2 regions of the Pseudomonas sp. HK3 genome follow, and region 2 is predicted to be linked to the other one. Evidence: riboswitches for the same ligand, from Rfam matches in the RefSeq annotation. Region 2 holds a riboswitch; the other holds the start of a gene.
The links. A riboswitch is a leader RNA that binds a small molecule or an ion and turns the genes downstream of it on or off. The one in region 2 is predicted to bind cobalamin.
Positions count from the first base shown of each region.

Region 1: linked by a shared signal. The riboswitch ahead of cbiB (adenosylcobinamide-phosphate synthase CbiB) and the one ahead of ACU6U9_RS09535 (energy-coupling factor ABC transporter permease) in region 2 are both predicted to bind cobalamin.

Region 1 covers NZ_JBREXD010000001.1:1,751,089-1,757,064, reverse strand. The annotation lists gene cobD (threonine-phosphate decarboxylase CobD) at 1-88, opposite strand, end outside; gene ACU6U9_RS08185 (FecCD family ABC transporter permease) at 111-1,130, opposite strand; gene ACU6U9_RS08180 (ABC transporter ATP-binding protein) at 1,123-1,893, opposite strand; gene cbiB (adenosylcobinamide-phosphate synthase CbiB) at 1,881-2,834, opposite strand; cobalamin riboswitch at 3,087-3,248, opposite strand; gene ACU6U9_RS08170 (malic enzyme-like NAD(P)-binding protein) at 3,396-4,655, opposite strand; gene rpmE (50S ribosomal protein L31) at 4,924-5,133, opposite strand; gene ACU6U9_RS08160 (primosomal protein N') at 5,410-5,976, shown strand, end outside.
Region 2 covers NZ_JBREXD010000001.1:2,034,309-2,040,284, forward strand. The annotation lists gene ACU6U9_RS09520 (RNA methyltransferase) at 1-491, shown strand, start outside; gene cysE (serine O-acetyltransferase) at 583-1,344, shown strand; gene ACU6U9_RS09530 (glutathione S-transferase N-terminal domain-containing protein) at 1,469-2,713, shown strand; cobalamin riboswitch at 2,735-2,952, shown strand; gene ACU6U9_RS09535 (energy-coupling factor ABC transporter permease) at 3,223-3,903, shown strand; gene ACU6U9_RS09540 (ATP-binding protein) at 3,915-5,678, shown strand; gene cobO (cob(I)yrinic acid a,c-diamide adenosyltransferase) at 5,700-5,976, shown strand, end outside.

The sequences.
Region 1 (5,976 bases), 280 kb from region 2:
ACCATTGATTGTTAGCGATGTCGTAATGTTTTGCATAAGTCTCTAGCTGACCACCATGCACTGGATGTATGGATAATGGCGCACTCATTTTTGATTTCTCTCAATAAACATCATGAGTCAATCCATGAACGCTTACGCAGCACTAATAAAAAGAACACACTACCAATGGCTGCTGTGATCACACCAATGGGGAGTTCATTGTTGGCCACTAATGAGCGGGCCAGCACATCCACCCACACCATAAACACGCCACCAAACACGACGCACGCTAATAACACATACTGCTGATGGCTTTGTAATAGCCGGCGCACAATGTGCGGGATCATCAATCCCACAAAACCAATACCGCCTGTATTAGCCACTAAGGTTGCGGTAAGCAACGAACTTAACAGCAACATGCCCATGCGTAATCGTGTCACATTGACACCAAGGGTTTTTGCCGTTTCATCCCCTGCCAACACGGCTTTTAATGCACGTGAATACCCTAAAAATAAAACCAAGCAACTCATAATCACAACACTTGGTACCAATAAGTTATTCCAATTTGCGCGAGTAAAACTGCCTAATGTCCAAAACAATAATGACGCCGCCGCTTCTGGGTCAGATGCATATAACACCAAACTGGTGCCCGCACTGAACATAAACGACGATGCCACACCGGCCAGTAGCATGCGTTCAATTTGCACGCCGCGCCCCGCTAAACTCAAAACAATTAAAACTGAAAACGCGGCACCTATAAATGCGCCTGTGGTAATACTCATCTGGCCAACTGCCCAACCGGCACCGCCACTAATAGAAGCTATCACCAATACCGCACCAAACGATGCGCCCGATGCAATACCAAATAAATAGGGGTCGGCTAATGGGTTACGGGTGACGGTTTGTAACACAGCACCGGCTAATGACAAACCCGCACCCGTTAAAAAAGCAAGAATCAAACGAGGAATGCGCAGTTCAAGAATAATACGCTGCTTAATATCAGACACATCACTTTCACCGCCCACTAGACTAAATAAAACCGATAACACATCGCCACTTGAAATATTGGCCGCACCAAAACTCACAGCCATCACCGCACTGATTAATACAATGCAAAACCCTATGAAAATATAACTGAATAATTTAATCATGATATTGGTAAGTAATTCTTGGATGACCATTGACAGGGTGCGTATCAACCATGGTATGAGTGCGAAACACATTATTAATCAATGTTTGTGTTAGTACTTGTGTTGGCGTGCCACTGGCCACTAGCTGGCCTTTATCTAACACTAAGATGTAATCGCAAAACGCGGCCGCTAAATTTAAATCATGAAACGACGCCAGTATGGTTTTATTTAACGATTTCACCTTGGCCATCATATCGGTTTGGTAATGAACATCTAAATGATTGGTGGGTTCATCCATGATGAGCAATTCAGTATTTTGCGCTAATGCACGGGCCAGCATGACCCGTTGTTTTTCACCACCGGATAATAATTGAAACGGCTTACGCTTTAATTCGGTAATGTCCATTTGCTGCATTATTGCATCTATTTGTGCCGCGTCTTTTTCATCATCCCATTGGAATAACTTTTTATGAGGGGTTAAGCCTTGCGACACCACATCGCGCACGGTTAAACCTAAATGATCACTGTGTTCTTGCAAAATAACCGACATATTTTTTGCATTATCTTTTGCCGATAACTGCCACACATCATTTTTTTCAAATAAAACGTGGCCAGACGTAGGCGCGTTTACCCGATACAAGCAGCGCATCAAACTGGACTTTCCTGCACCATTAGGGCCGATTAATCCCACAAATTGGCCTTTGTTAATGCTAAAGCTCACATCTTTGACAATGGCGTTATCACTCACCAGCCAACTAAGATTTTGCGCTGTTAATAAAGCCATTGTATGGCGCCCACTGCGAATAAAATACAAACCAAAACATAACTGCTTTGGTACATTAATAATATTGATTGTTTTATGTGTGCGGCCTTAGGCTGCTCACCATCACCCAACCAAGGCCGAGATTTTAGCACACCGTGATAAGGGGCTGGGCCGCCTAAACGTACATTCAATGCAAATGCCCCTGCCGCCATCACCGGCCCGGCATTTGGGCTATACCAGCTACGCGCCCATGTATTAATGCGCAGTACACCTTTAATACGGCCTTTTAAGACACTAATTATTATAAACAAACCCACTGTAAGCCTAGCACTGGGCCAGCCCAATACATCATCCACTCGTGCGCTGAATTTACCAAAGTACTCATAGCGCGCATTGCGGTAGCCCCACATGGCATCCAATGTATTGGCTAAGCGAAATACAATAACACCAGCGACACCCAACGCTAAAAACCAAAAAATAGGGGCGATGACGGCATCGTGAGTATTTTCGGTGATGGTTTCGACGGTGGCGCTGCTAATTTGTGTCTCATTTAAATCTTGAGTATCTCGGCTCACTATCATGCTAAGCTGTTCTCGCGCTTTAAGCATATCATTAGCGAACAATGGTTTTGCTACCTCATTACCGTGCTCAGATAAACTGCGTGCGCCAATGGCAAAATACAACACAATCACACTCAATAAAGTTTGCAGCCAATCTGGGCTTATCACATACACACTCAATAAAAGACTTGTCGGTACGCATACCGCGGCACACCAAGACAACATACCACGCATTAATATGGCCGCTTGTTTCACTTCTTTTTTAGGATAAAAAAACTGCTCACAACGCGTTACATAATGACCAAATATCACCAACGGATGGAAGCGTTTTACCTCTCCACATAAGGCATCTAAAATGAGGGCACTTAAAATAATAATGGCGCTTTCAAGGAGTAAAGGCATTTGATTATTGACCGTTTAAAAATGCCGTTGCTAACACATGGTTTTTTATTACAAACAAGCTTTGCAATAGACTGCATGCGAACAAAGAAACCTGCTCGTATAAAAAACAAAGAAGAACGGCAGAAAATACTATACGTGTCATCACGGCTCCATTAGCAAAGGCGAACGCTAAACCGGGATAATAGACAGATCAGAAAAACAAATGGCATCACACCAAACGTGAAAAGATCATTGCCAGGTAATCCCCGCCCGGTTCAATACAGTGTTATTTCAGGTATCTGACTTAAGCCTTACTAAACAGTAAGGCCCTTACAGTTGCGGGTACAGTTACGGACTTACCTGACCAATATAGTCGGCTCACCGTATTCCCTGATGATGCTTGGCATCAAATAACATGTGGCGCTGTTATACGTTGTTTTAAACTATGGGTCAATTCAGACACACATGACTCAACCCAGTTATCCGTCAAACAGAGCCCCATAAAAAAACCCAAATACCGCGAAGCATTTGGGTTTCTTTTTAGGCAGCATTTACAATGCTGCTAGCATTTTACTCGCCTTCTTAGATGTCTGAAATAGACTTAAGCGGGTAGTTAGCTGGCATAGGCAAAGCAGCAACACCAGTATCAACAGCCGCTTGTGCTACTGCATTTGATACGATACCTAAAAGACGAGAATCCGTCGCTTTAGGGATGATGTATTCTTTACCGAATTCCATAGAGTCAACGCCGTAAGCTGTTAACACTTCTTGAGTAACAGGCTCTTTTGCTAACTTAGCAATGGCATAAGCCGCTGCTAGTTTCATCTCTTCGTTGATAGCCGTTGAACGAACGTCAAGTGCACCACGGAAGATGAATGGGAAACCTAGTACATTGTTTACTTGGTTCGGGTAATCAGAACGACCCGTTGACATGATCAAGTCATCACGTACTTCATGAGCAAGTGCTGGCGCGATTTCTGGATCAGGGTTAGAACAAGCAAACACGATTGGGTTTGGAGCCATTTTCGCTAACAGCTCAGGTGCCAATAGATCAGGACCAGAAAGACCAAGGAAGATATCAGCACCGTCCATTGCGTCTTCTAAAGTACGTTTGTCCGTTTCAACAGCAAACATAGCTTTATATTGATTTAGATCTTCACGACCTGAGTGGATAACACCCTTACGGTCAAGCATGTAAATGTTGGCTGGTTTCATGCCTGCGCTGATTAGCAGCTTAGAACAAGAAATTGCAGCTGCGCCCGCACCTAATACAACCATGCTAGCGTCTTCAATTTTTTTGCCTTGAATTTCAAGTGCGTTCAACATACCCGCAACCGTTACGATCGCTGTGCCGTGTTGGTCATCATGGAAAACTGGGATGTTGCACTGTTCTTTAAGAACACGTTCGATTTCAAAACATTCTGGTGCTTTGATATCTTCAAGGTTAATACCGCCGAAGGTATTTGCAATGCGACGAACGGTGTCGATGAACGCTTGTGGGCTTTCAGATTCAACTTCAATATCAATTGAATCAACACCAGCAAAACGTTTGAAAAGTAGAGACTTACCTTCCATAACAGGCTTAGAAGCTAAAGGACCTAAGTTACCTAAACCTAAAATAGCAGAACCGTCTGTAATAACCGCTACTAGGTTGCCTTTGGCAGTGTACTTATAAGCATTTTCTGGATCTTCTGCAATCGCCTTAACTGGCTCAGCCACACCCGGGCTGTACGCTAGAGAAAGGTCACGTGAAGTTTCAGCAGGCTTAGAAAGCTCTACGCTGATTTTCCCAGGTTTCGGGAACTGATGGTAATCTAATGCATCTTGCTTAAAATCTGACATTCTGACAAATTCCGTTAGTTAGTTTTCACCAACCTGGGGCCAACCAGGCCGCTCGCGTCAGGCGATGGCCGCGTATTATTACGCAAAAATTGAACAGTTCATACCCCGTAGAGCATTTATTCCAACCTTTAACTGACTGTTATTTAATCACTTCTTATCAAAACAAGACGATATTGACCTAAGTCATCATAAGACAAAAACAAAAAAGGCGCTCAATGAGCGCCTTTTTTGGGGAGACCGAAGCCTCCACGTTTTGATATCAATGCTATTACTTAACACGACCACCGAAACGTTTCTTGAAGCGATCAATACGACCACCAGCGTCCATAGTCTTCTGCTTACCAGTGTAGAACGGGTGACACTGAGAACATACGTCTAAGTGCATAGTACCTGGTTTAGTAGAATTTGTTTTTACTACGTTACCGCAAGAACAAGTCGCTTCTAGCGCTTCGTAATTAGGGTGAATACCTTCTCTCATAATGACCTCGTTTTCCTATGCCGCCACTTATTCTCTATCATTCCCCGTACCTAGAGTGGGAAACGCTGAGCCTCAATAAGCACCGCTGGACTAGATTAATTACAGACCTCTAGGGAGCGCGCATCTTATCAAAAGCATTCCCCAGTTGCATGCACTTTTTCAACCTTTAGATAAGTGCCCGTCATCATTAGATTTTTTCTAATCTTACGGGCCTATCACCAGCCCAATGCCGTGATACACTCGCCTTATCGTCATCTAATAATAGTAAGAGATTCCATGACGGCACCTTTTTATTTAAGCGTCGCCATTGCCGCCCCCCTCAATCGCAGCTTCGATTACCTGCCTGAGGCGGGTTGTGATATGAGCCAATACCAAACAGGCTTGCGCGTTAATGTCCCTTTTGGCCCGCGTACTATGGTCGGCATCATTGTGGATATTCGCAGTCAACCGCAAAGCGAAGGGCATAAACTCAAGGCCATTCAAAACCGTATCGACCACAAACCACTATTAAGTAAAGACATCTACGATATTGGCTTATGGCTAAACCAATATTATCACCAGCCAATTGGTGAGTGTTTACACACTGTATTGCCCGTATTATTACGCAAAGGCCAAGCGGCGAACCCAAGCTGCGAAGCGGTTTATCACATGGTCGCAAGCGCAGATGCAGACGTCATCGCCTCACTTAAACGTGCCCCCAGACAACAAGCCTTAGTTGAGCACCTACAACAAGCAGGCGACGCTTGGCACAAAGACCTAACCGCAACCGGGTTTACCTCTGCCATTATTAACGCGGTTAAAGACAAAGGTCTCATCAGCGAAACACAAAAACCCAGTTTTGAG
Region 2 (5,976 bases):
CTTGGCCTTTAATGCACCCACGTAAAGCCACGGCTAAAGCACTAGAGGTTCTGCCATCAGGGCAAAAAGTGGCGCTGGTGTTCGGTCGTGAGCGCACAGGATTAACTAATGATGAGCTGGCCATGTGCCAGATACATGTGCACATTCCCACCAACGAAGCCTACGCTAGCCTAAATGTGGCCAGCGCGGTGCAGGTGCTGGGTTATGAAATGCGCATGGGTATTTTAGCGCATCAAGGTGAGTTAGATGCACAGTATGAGGGCGACTGGGGGGTTACTTGGGACAATGAATTGGCTAATCAGGGTGAAATCAATGGCTTTATTGCACATTTAGAACAAACCTTGGTTGATATTGAGTTTTTAGACCCCACTAACCCCAAGCAGTTAATGCCAAGATTGCGTCGATTGTTTCAACGCGCCATGCCGGACAAGGTGGAGATTAATATCTTGCGTGGGATTTTAAAGATGATTGGGCGCTCTCACGACAAATAAGTGAATTTGAGGTGAGGTCTTAGGCCTTACTTTAAGTATCGAAAAGAAGTAAAAGTACAGTAAACCGTTCTCGCCAACACTAGGAGTTTTTGTGTTTAAACACATCCGAGAAGATATCGCATGCGTCTTTGATCGAGACCCAGCGGCACGCAACACATTCGAAGTGCTAACGACGTATCCGGGCTTGCATGCTCTGATGCATTACCGTTTAGCGAATTGGTGTTGGAAGCATGGTTTGCAGTACTTAGCACGCATGATTAGCTTTTTTAGTCGCTGGTTCACTGGCATCGAAATTCACCCTGGTGCCACCATCGGTCGTCGTTTCTTTATTGATCATGGCATGGGCGTGGTTATTGGAGAGACCGCTGAAATAGGCGACAACGTGACCTTGTATCACGGTGTCACATTAGGTGGCACATCGTGGAATAAAGGTAAGCGTCACCCAACATTACGTGATGGTGTGGTGGTGGGTGCGGGTGCAAAAGTACTGGGGCCTGTTGAGATTGGCGAAAATGGCCGTGTTGGTTCCAATGCGGTTGTCACCAAAGATGTGCCAGCAGGTGCAACGGCGGTGGGTATTCCTGGACGAGTCATTGTGAAAAAAGCCGATACCGAAGTTGATCGTCGTCGTCAGGCGATGGCCACCAAAATTGGTTTTGATGCTTATGGTATGACAGACGAAATGCCAGACCCGATTGCGCGTTCAATCCATAACTTGCTTGATCATATGCAGGCAGTGGATGAGAAAATTGAACGCATGAGTACGGCACTTGGCGAGCTTGGCCATAAAGAATGCACGGGTCAGTTGCCAAAACTGAAAACTGAGCTGGATGAAATCAGTGACACTAAATAATACATAAAAGAACGATACCGTATTGCACGGTATCGTTTATTTTTTTGAGTGTGCTTTTAAACTAGCCTCAATAATAAAATGTGTAATAGACTGACAAGATAATAACAATTAGAAAGCCTCTGTCATGTCTCACTCGTACGAACAATCCTCCGTTAGACAATCAAATATTCAAACCGCTTGGATTTTATCTGGGTCAGAATTATCGCCATTTCATTTGAAAGTTGCGGCGATGCTCAACGCTAAAAAAATTCCATTTCGGGATTTTCCAAGCCAGGGTCACACGTTAGAAAACCTGAGGGTTCAACTGCGCATTAAATTGCTTAAGGTTGGCATGCTTAAATTGACGTACCCTGAATTTACAGAATATGACGAGTTTCCTTTGGTGCCTTTTTTGTTCGGCTCTAATGGAGAGAATCTTTATGACTCATCAGCGATTGCAACGTGGCTAGATCAGAATACGAATACAACCAGTGTGGTTAAAGTCGGCAGTGAAAAAAAAGTACACTTTTTAATTCAATTGATCGATGAATACTTTGATGAGTTTGGCCTATACATGGTACACCATAGTCGTTGGAAAACATCGGCAATCGATAATACCGCAGGACGGCGGTTGGCCAATGAAATGCCTGCGATGTTTGCACCGTTTTGCTCTGTGATCGATGATTTTTTTAGCCGTCGTCAAATTAGACGTTTACCGTATTTATTCAGCGTTGCACCAACAGGTTTTTCTATAGGTGGTTTAAATAAAAAGAAACAGCCCCCAAGTCATGATCACTTTCCGGCAACTCATGACCTTATTGAACAAAGTTATTTAAATATATTAAATGCGTTAGAACCTATCTTTAAGCGTCGTCCTTATTTGTTTGGTCATCAATTTACCCTAGCCGATGCGAGCCTGTATGGTCAGCTTGGTATGAACTTAACTGACCCCAGCGTAGCAAGATGGATTAAAGCAACAGCCCCACATGTTTTTGCTTGGTTGAATAAAATTCATCAAGGTGACTTTTCAGAAAATAAACCTGAAAGTGCATTAATTATTGATGAAGATTTAAACCCATTATTGCAAGAAATCGTTCGAATATTTTACCCCTTGATGCAACAAAATGAAGCCGCTTATATGCAGCACAAAGACGCGGGCGAAACACAATTTAATGAAGCCGCTTTTTGGCGAAACAAATCCCTTTATCAGGGGGCGCTTGATGGCCAGCCGTTTGCCAGTGTCGCCAAAAGCTTTCAAGTGAAAACATGGCGACAAATCAAACACAGCTGGCAGCAGCTTGATTCAACAGACAAGGCCGATTTAAGCGAGCAATTCTTAGGCATTAACATGCAAGTGAATGCTAGCGAAAGCACAGTTAACGGCGCCTGATTGACACAATGCTCTTATTTGCATACCCTTCGTGCGTCGAGTGCCCGGCCTTTGTGTCGGGTTAAAAGGGAAGAACGGTTTAAGTCCGTCGCTGCCTCCGCAACTGTAAGTGTCTGATCTTAATAGATCAAAATTGCCTTTAGGCTAAGCTGTTATCCACTGGAACTGACATTCCGGGAAGGGTATTCACGCTGAATAATGACACAAGCCAGGAGACCTGCTTGATACCAACTTCAATGATATTCGGAAGGAATATAGAAGTCGTTCGGCAGGTCAGGTACCGAATACACACCAGCTTAAGTCGTCGTTTCACCTAGGTGAAAGGGTTGTGGCTTAAGTCGACTCCGATCTTTTGTTCGTCGCGCATCGCGTTTGGGGATTCCCCAGTGCACGTTGGTGCACCAAGCAAAAGGGCCCATGATAATTATGGGCTGACTTTATTTTTGATTCCGATTTGTTGTGAAACCATCAACAAGTGTCTGGCTATTGTTAGCCTAAAGGAATCAGTCATGCATATTGAGCCACACGTCGTAACGGGCGCCAAACTATTACTCAGCTATGGCACTGCCTTGACTGTTTTTGCTTATGCCGCAAAACAATCATGGGACCAGATTCAACACCAAGGCGCAGCATCATTTGTCATCAAAAGCCTGCTAACCACGTTATTGGTATTGGCATTTTTTGAAGTTCTGCCCCGCCACAGCGTGGGGGTTTCCGAAGTGCATTTCATTTTAGGCTCAACGTTATTTTTATTATTTGGTGTAGCACCGGCTGCACTGGGTTTAGCGGCTGGGTTATTGGTGCAAGGTCTGTTCTTGGCGCCATTTGATTTGCCTCAATACGGCATGAATCTCACCACCTTATTGGCCCCCTTATTTGCTATGGCGTGGGTGGCGAAAACAATTATTCCCGCCAATCTTGCCTATAAAGATCTTACTTACGCGCAAACCTTTAAATTATCAGTGATGTATCAAGGGGGCATTGTCAGCTGGGTTGCATTCTGGGCGGTATATGGTCAAGGCATTGGAGCCGAAAACCTAATGAATGTGGCGTCTTTTTGCGCAGCGTACAGCTTAGTTATATTAATTGAGCCCTTAATTGATCTTGGTTTATTAGCACTGGCAAAAACCTTACACGGTTTGCAACACATGCCTATCTTTGAACGCCGTTTGTATCGCGCGACGGTCTAGGTGTATCTGTTGTGTCTAATTCTAATATAAACATGTCGTTTCCGTTTTGTGCTGTAACGGGCCAACGTGAATTTAAACAAGCACTGATCTTGGCCGCTATTAATCCAGCCATTGGTGGGGTGTTGGTCAGTGGCCCTCGTGGCAGTGCAAAGACGACTTTGGCCCGTGCCTTGGTTGATATCTTACCGTCGCAAGGTGTGTCGCCGGTGTTTGTTAACTTACCTTTAGGGGCAAGTGACGATCGTGTTTTAGGCTCGTTTGATTTACAGCGAGTGCTGCACGATAAACAAGTCATGTTTAAACCTGGGTTATTAGCCTCTGCCCATGGTGGGATTTTATACATAGACGAAGTGAATCTGCTTAACGATGGTTTAGTGGACGTATTACTGGATGTGTCGGCCAGCGGTATTAATCGTGTTGAGCGAGATGGTTTGAGCCATGAGCATGCTGCCCAATTTTTATTATTAGGCACCATGAACCCTGATGAGGGCGAGCTACGACCTCAATTACAAGACAGGTTTGGTTTAGCGGTTGAACTGCATAATGAGATGAGTATTGAGCAACGGGTTGAAGTGGTTGAGCGCCGAGAGGGATTTGATACAGAGCCGCTCGCATTTGTGTCGCAATGGTTAACGGAACAGGAGACGCTTAAACAAAACATTGAAAGCGCACAATTGCGTTTGCCCAGTATTACGTGTTCTGCCAGTGTGCGTACCGAGATTGCCAAGCGTTGCCACGAGGCAGGCGTTGATGGTTTGCGTGCCGACATTGTGATGTATCGCGCGGCGCTTGCCCATTGTGCATGGTCTCAACGAGCAGCAATCAACCTCGACGATATTAACGCGGTAGAAGCCTTAGTGCTCAACCACCGTCGCCAACAAAACACCAACCAGCAAACTAAACCGCCGCAGCCACCACCAAGCGGGCCTGATAATCAGCCGCCTCATTTTCGAGCGCCTGATTATACACAGCCAAATTCACCTGATACTCCTGAGCCTGCTACTGAACACGCAGAATCATCGTCTGGTTCATGGGGCAGTATGTCGCCACAGTTTCAGCAAACAGAGCGTCCGGTGAATAAAAAAAACATAGCGGCACTAACACGACCAAACAATATTTCATTTAAAAAAAACAGTCCATTCAAATATTTATTTAGCAAACTCAAAGGTGAAACCGCGACAGGGCTTAAGCGCAGTGCTGGTACGTCACATAAGGTGAGCTGGTTTCATACCGTGATGGCCAGCCCATTAACTTGGCCACCTAAGCAATTACATTTTCAAAAAAAATCCGAAGGCTTGAATCGTGTGCACGTCATTCTGATTGATACGTCGGCCTCTATTTTACATGCCAATCAATTTGCACAAGCGAAAGGGTTTATTTTAGAAGTCGCTAAGCAAGCGTATTTAAAGCGAGAGCAACTTGCCATTATTGGTTTTGGTAATGATCAAATTTCGCAATTGGTGCCAAAAATACAAGCGCCAAAAAATATCGAAACAATATTAAACACATTAAGTGCAGGTGGCGGTACTCCATTTAGGCAGGCACTAGACAGCATGCAAAGCACGATTAAAAAATGGAAGAAATCACAGCCCAGTTTATGTGTGCACAACTATGTAATAACCGATGGGCGTACAACGGATTCGGTACAAGGTGTTGAGTTATTAGATAGCACATTAGTGGTTGATACCGAAAAAAGCCCTGTAAAGCGTGGCCGTTGTGAACAAATCGCCATGCACTTAAACGCCGATTATTTTAATTTGTCTTTGGCTTTTTAATATTACAACTGAGTATTTTTTATGACGCTGGTGGATGAAAAACATCAACAAAAAATGGCATCACGTAAAGCTATTATGGATGCCAAGATTGCAAAATCCACCGAAGAACGTGGCGTATTAATTTTATTGAAAGGCAATGGCAAGGGTAAAAGCAGTTCAGCCATGGGTACCATGGCACGCTCTGCTGGCCATGGTAAACGTTGTGCAGTGATTCAGTTTATAAAAGGGCGTACCGAAACGGGCGAGTCTAAATTTTTTAAAGATCACCCTTTAATTGATTGGCATGTGATGGGACATG